2 regions of the Paenibacillus sp. SEL3 genome follow, and region 1 is predicted to be linked to the other one. Evidence: predicted binding sites of a transcription regulator. Region 1 holds the regulator's gene; the other holds the start of a gene.

What was found. Region 1 encodes Rex, which represses fermentation and respiration genes when NADH is low (regulators of the CRP and FNR family bind a similar motif). Its sites were predicted from a motif close to TTGTGAAATATTTCACAA; they were not measured.
Region 2: ACYCS5_RS10375 (cytochrome ubiquinol oxidase subunit I) is a predicted target of Rex. The motif match lies at 1,211-1,228, and genes of this name have one in related genera.

Annotation. Positions count from the first base shown of each region.
Region 1 covers NZ_CM137725.1:75,093-78,522, forward strand. The annotation lists gene ACYCS5_RS00355 (amidohydrolase) at 1-1,150, opposite strand, end outside; gene ACYCS5_RS00360 (redox-sensing transcriptional repressor Rex) at 1,137-1,790, opposite strand; gene dinG (ATP-dependent DNA helicase DinG) at 1,834-3,430, opposite strand, start outside.
Region 2 covers NZ_CM137725.1:2,194,542-2,197,971, reverse strand. The annotation lists gene ACYCS5_RS10380 (response regulator) at 1-892, shown strand, start outside; gene ACYCS5_RS10375 (cytochrome ubiquinol oxidase subunit I) at 1,299-2,705, shown strand; gene cydB (cytochrome d ubiquinol oxidase subunit II) at 2,692-3,430, shown strand, end outside.

The DNA.
Region 1 (3,430 bases):
AAATAAGATCTGTACGCGGCAAGAAATGTGCCTGATTCAGATCCAACGCGATAAAGTCAGCCTTGTTGCCTGCTGCCAACGCTCCTACTTCTTTTAAACCAATCGACTTTGCACCGTATTCTGTTGCCAGACGCAGCGCTTCACTTGCAGGAACTGCCGTAGGGTCACCGGATACACCCTTGTGAATAAGTGCTGCCAGACGCATTTCCTCGAACATATCCAGGTTATTATTGCTGGCAGGACCATCCGTTCCGAGAGAAACCGTAACCCCTGCACGCAGCAATTCAGGCACTCTTGCCACACCACTTGCCAGCTTCAAGTTGCTGCCAGGATTGTGGGAAACCGCTACACCACGTTCTGCCAGTAAAGCTATTTCTTCGTCGTTCAAATGAACGCCATGGGCAACAAGCGAAGGACGGGAGAAAAAGCCAAGCTTATCCAAGTGTGCAACCGGACGCAAACCGTAGTCGCGTACGTTTTGCTCTACTTCGGCGATCGTCTCAGACATGTGCGTATGCAGTGGCAAGTCCAGATCATGCGCAGCTTGTACGAATTTTTCAATAAACGCAGGTGGACATGTATATGGCGCATGCGGTGACATCATCGTTGTAATACGGCCGTCTGCTTTACCGTGCCAGTTACGCGCAAAAGTCACGGCCTCTGCCAGCTTGATTCGCTGTTCTTCCTCCGAACATAGTCCAATTGCTCCACGCATCAGACTTGCACGAATACCTGACTCTTCAGCCACACGAGCCACCTCATCCATATGATCGTACATATCGAGGAAGGTTGTTGTTCCACCTTTCAGCATTTCCAGCACAGACAAGGACGTACCCCAGTACACGTCTGTAGATGTAAACTTGGCTTCCATAGGCCACATTTTTTCCTGAAGCCATACTTGAAGTGCCAAATCATCTCCATGCCCACGCAGTAGAGACATCGCCGCATGACCATGAGTATTGATCAGACCAGGTAAAAACAATAGCCCTTTACCATCGATCGCTTCCGTCTCTTCCTCACCCGCAGGCAAGGTTTCGCCAATATAAGTAATACGACTATCCTCCACAATCATAAAACCATGGACTACCCCTGCTTCTGGTCCATTTACGGCAAAAGATCCGTTTTTAATCATCCATTTATTCACTGTCATATTGTGCTTCTTCCTTTCCGTCCTCCAAATAATAAGCGAGGCTAAGCAAATCAGTTGTAAAGTCTGTGGCATGAATCCGAATGTTGGCTGGTGCCTTGAGAGTAGTCGGTGCAAAGTTCAGGATCGCTCCAATTCCGCTATCAATAAGCCTATCAGCCACGTGCTGTGCTTCAAAATCAGGTACGGTAATAATCCCGATTCGAATGTTTTTTTCTTTCACAGTCGCTTCCAGTTCATCCATCGGTTGCACGACCAATGTATTGATCTTGGTTCCTACCTTATCCGGAAACGCATCAAATACCGCCACAATCTTCATATTGTCTTTTAAATAAGCGTTATAATTCGAAAGGGCTTGCCCCAGATTACCCGCTCCGACCAATACTACATTAATTTGTTGGTCGATTTTCAGGATATGGCGTATTTTCTCAATGAGATAAGAAACATCATAACCGATACCCTTCCGACCAAAATCTCCAAAATAAGCAAGATCTTTACGGATTTGGGCCGGGTTCAAATCTAGCCTCTGTCCCAGCTCTTGAGAAGAGACCGTAGCCACCTCCCGTTTGTGCAGTGCATTCAGATAACGTAAATATACGGGTAACCTCCGTACGACAGCCTCTGAAATTTTATCTGATTTCATACTTGCTCCCCCTAATTGTAACGAACATACTTATGTCCGTCCGTTATGCCTCTGTCTCCGGGGCGGATTGGAGCCATTCGGCGATGCGGGGCACCATTTGCTCCGATGGCATATGCTCCATTTTTGGTCCCGGTAACGAGTACAAAAAGTGCTTTCCGTAATAGGATTCAATCACACGCGTATCATAAACGATAACGACCCCGTGGTCGTTCGCTGTACGTACCAACCGACCAAATCCCTGTTTGAAGCGAATGACCGCTTGCGGTACAGACAGCTTCATAAATGGATTCTTCTTCTGCTGCTGGAGCAGTTCGCTTTTTGCCTCCAGCAGCGGGTGATTCGGCGGTTGAAACGGCAAGCGAACAATGGCTAGACAAGTCAGAGCCTTCCCCGGAATATCGACGCCTTCCCAGAAACTGCTGGTCCCCAGCAATACAGAAGCTTTCGCTTCCTGAAACCGGCGGGTTAGCTTGCTGCGACTTCCACTGTCCACACCTTGTCCCAGCACAGTAATTTCGCTGGATGCTAAGGCCTCTTTGAGCGGCTCATACACTTGCCGGAGCATCCGATAGGACGTAAACAGAACGAGCATTCTCCCACGTGTCGCCTGAGCAGTCGCTCCTAGAGAGCTAACGAGCATATCTACAAAATGCGCATCTCCTACACTGCCCTTCACACTTGGGAAATCCCGTGGAATAACCAGCAACACCTGATCCCTGTAATTAAAGGGTGACGGGAGCTGCGAAGTCATCAGCCGCTCTTGATCTGCGGCCTCCTGTAAGCCGAGCTGATCGATCATGTACTGAAACGACTTATCTACCGACAAGGTAGCAGAAGTCAGAATAATGCTTCTTTTTTTGTCAAAAAACATTTCTTTCAACTGGCGGCTCACATCGACGGGTACCGCATAAAATTGCAATGATTTACTACGGAATTGCCCGCTTGCCTCGAGCCAGTATACGGTTGTTTCATCATCGAGTCGGATAAAAAAGCGCAAATTTTCTCGAATCCCCGCCAAATCCTTGAGCAGACCCGTGATATCTGTAATAAGGCTATCCGCCGCATAATCGTCATGTTCTTCCTTGACGTCCAGCATCAGCTTGTCGCCCTTGCGCAAAATTTCGCTCATCGTTACATATAGCTGATTTTCCAAAGCTCCCGCCTGATCCCACTTTGCAGGCTTGGCCGAAGGTTTGAGACGGGAAGAAAACTGTCCTGTTTCACCCGGTGTCGCATCACTTCGCTCCGGCAACATGCCAAACAGCTTGTCGCTTAGCAGGTCCCAAGTTTCCTTCACCTCTAACACGAGCGGATACAGCTGGTCGATAGTTGAGGCCCAATCTGCCGACTTCTCGTGCCCCGATTTCGCCAACTGTTGACGAAGTGAAGGCAGTTGTCCATTCTTGCTGTCTTTGAACAGTCGCGTCAGTGTATGCACGAGTGTGAAATATTTCATATGCATACCTAGGTGTTTACCAGCTACTTCCTCCAGGTGATGGGCTTCATCTATCACCAGATGTTCATAGCTCGGCAATAACTGATGACTGGCTTTGACGTCTGTGAACAACTTAGAGTGATTCGTAATAACAACATCCGCTATTCCTGCTTCATGGCGTGCACGATGATAATAACATTTGCGG
Region 2 (3,430 bases), 2.1 Mb from region 1:
GTTACTGGCTGCTTGGCGACAGGAGCTAAAGGCGTGGGCTACGGAAATTTATGTGGCTGCCGGTGATCCTGTAGCCAGTCTTAGCGACATTCCCAGATCTTTTGAGCAGGCACTACGATTGTTAGAGCGTACGTTTTTGTTCCGGGCAGAAAGAGTCATGCTTTCCGGAGACCTACACAAATTGGAGACAGTCGAGACTGAGATGAGTGGAACGTCTGATAGTGTCACAGATGATCCCATACGTTATGCAGAAAAGCTGTACTATGCGCTAGATATGGCTAATAGTGCAGCTGCAACCCGTGTCATTAAGGAAATGGAAGGCCAATTTCCACGTATTTATCGTACAGAATCCGCAATCAAGGCGGCGTTCGCCCAAACATTCACACTGGCGTTGAACAAGTATGCAGCCGGACAGGATCACAGCCGAACCGTGCTGGAGGAGCACTCCAGCTTTATAACCGATGTATATGCTTATTCCACATTGGGCGAGCTGGTGGATCACTCGCTGGAGCATGTGTTGCAATGGATTGGACAGACTGATCCCGGTGGCAAGGACATCATCATGAAACAAATGATTGACTTTATTCATAGTCATTATGATGAAAATTTGCGATTGGAGTTACTGGCAGATATGTTTAATTACAATAGTGGCTATTTGGGCAAATTGTTCAAAAGTCATACTGGCGAGGCCTTTAATGCCTACCTGGATAAGGTGAGGATTGAGCGAGCAAGGGAGTTGCTTGCACAAGGAATTAAGGTACACCAGGTGGCGGAACGCGTAGGGTATGCGAACGCAGATTATTTTCATAGTAAATTTAAAAAGTATGCTGGAATGTCACCTTCCTCCTATCGTAATCGGGTTCAAAAGAACGGAGGAACAGATGGCTGTTGATAGAATCCCTAGGTATAACGCTATGAAGTCTCTCTTGCAGATGTCGGAGGTACAACCTTCGAACGAAGAGGGGCTCTTTTTTATGGTGAAAAAACAGATAGATCAATCGAAAATGTCACATTTATTATGGAGTTTAGGTCGTTTTCATCAAATCGCCATCGTTATGACACAACTTTGACACGATGTTCACATTTTTGATTCTATTTCATTTAAATTTATTCTATATAATGGGGATAATCTGAAGCCGGATCATGATAACCATAGTGAAGGTAGTTGAGTGATTCATTTTCTAAAAAAGTGACCGCTGCATATGTAAGAATGTGAATACTATCACAAATGTAGAAGACTTCAGATTACAGACACTATAAATCAATGTTAAGAGAAGTGTAGGGGGAGGAGCAACATCATGGACGTATTGGATTTGGCACGGTTGCAGTTTGCAACCACAACGATTCTTCACTTTGTTTATGTGCCGATCTCCATTGGATTGTCGTTATTGGTGGCAATTATGGAGACTATGTATGTTATCAAGAAAAATGACTTGTACAAAAAAATGGCTCAATTCTGGGGAACGTTTCTGCTGATTAACTTTGCACTGGGCGTAGTCACCGGGATTTTGCAAGAATTCCAGTTCGGGATGAACTGGTCGGACTTTTCCCGTTTTGTGGGTGATGTATTCGGTACGCCGCTGGCAATTGAAGCACTGCTTGCATTTTTCCTAGAATCGACCTTTATCGGATTATGGGTGTTCGGTTGGGAAAGATTGTCCAAAACGGTCCATCTAATTTGTATGTGGTTGGTATCGATCGGTACGATGTTATCGGCATTGTGGATTCTAGCTGCTAATTCATTCATGCAACGTCCAGTAGGATATGAGATTCAAAATGGACGTGCAGAAATGAAAGATTTTGCCGCTTTGTTAACAAACGAACAACTGTTATGGGAATTTCCACATACATTGTTTGCTGCTTTTGCAACGGGGGCATTTCTGATCGCGGGTATCAGTGCATGGAAGCTGATGCACAAAAAGAATATGGACTTTTTTAAACCTTCTTTTAAATTGAGTATTATTGTTGCCTTAATCAGTGCCATTGCTATTCCTTTGTTTGGTCATGGACAGGCTCAATATTTGGTGAAAACACAACCGATGAAGATGGCTGCCAGTGAGGGATTATGGGAGAACAGTGGTGACCCCGCTCCTTGGACCGTTATCGCATGGATTGATCCTGGAAACAAGGGAAATACCTTTGAGATTAAAGTTCCTTTTGCTTTGAGTTTTCTATCCTATAGTAAATTTACCGGCTCTGTGCCTGGTATGAATGAGCTGCAAGCCCAATATGAAAAAACGTATGGTCCGGGCGATTATATCCCGCCAGTACGTACCACGTTTTGGAGCTTCCGCATTATGATTGCGGCTGGATGTGGCATGATTGCACTCGCCTTATACGGGGCTTACCTGACGTTCCGTAAAAAGCTGGAAGGTTCACATCGCTGGTTCTTCCGTCTGATGATATGGGGGATATCCCTTCCATTCATTGGGAATACTTCAGGTTGGATCATGACTGAAATAGGTCGCCAACCGTGGACGGTATTTGGTTTGCTTCAAACGAAAGATTCTGTTTCGCCTACAGTTGTGGCAGGAGAAGTGCTATTCTCGTTCATCTCATTTACCACATTGTATTTAATTTTAACAGGTGTGCTGGCGTTTCTGTTTTACCGTACGGCTCGCAAAGGTCCAGATATTGAGCCACATCAGCAAACGGTAATTCATGATCCTTTTGCTCAAGGGGGTGACACCATTGTCGCTAAATGATTTATGGTTCTTATTGATCGCTGTGCTGTTTACGGGCTTCTTTTTTCTGGAGGGCTTTGATTTTGGCGTAGGAATGGCCACAGGATTGGTGCCGCGTAATGACCAACAAAAACGTTTGATGATCAATACGATTGGTCCATTCTGGGATGCCAACGAAGTGTGGCTGATTACAGCAGCAGGTGCAATGTTTGCCGCTTTTCCGCATTTTTATGCGACTATGTTCAGCGGATATTATCTCGTATTTGTGTTTATTTTGCTAGGTTTGATCTTGCGTGGAGTTTCTTTTGAGTTCCGCGGAAAGGCTGAAGGAAAATGGTGGACAGGAACGTGGGATGCCTGCATTCTGATTGGCAGCTTTCTACCGCCGATGCTGTTCGGTATGGCTTTTGCGGCTTTGGTGAAAGGTGTACCTATTCAGCAAAACATGGATTTGAAAGCTGGATTTTCCGATGTATTCAATGGATATACCGTATGGATTGGACTGACAGTGGTCGGAATGTGCCTAATGCACGGACTGACGTTTATTTCTCTGCGGACGATTGGAGAAGTACGGGATCGTGCTCGCGTGATGGCATCCAAATTTCTTCCGGTATTGGGCATTTTACTCGCTGGCATGGTGGTATGGACTTATTTTGCAACGGATTTATTTGCGCGTCGCGGTCCCTTTATGTATGCTGCGGTAGCAGTCGGAATTGTCGCCTATGTGCTGACGTGGTACTTCCTGA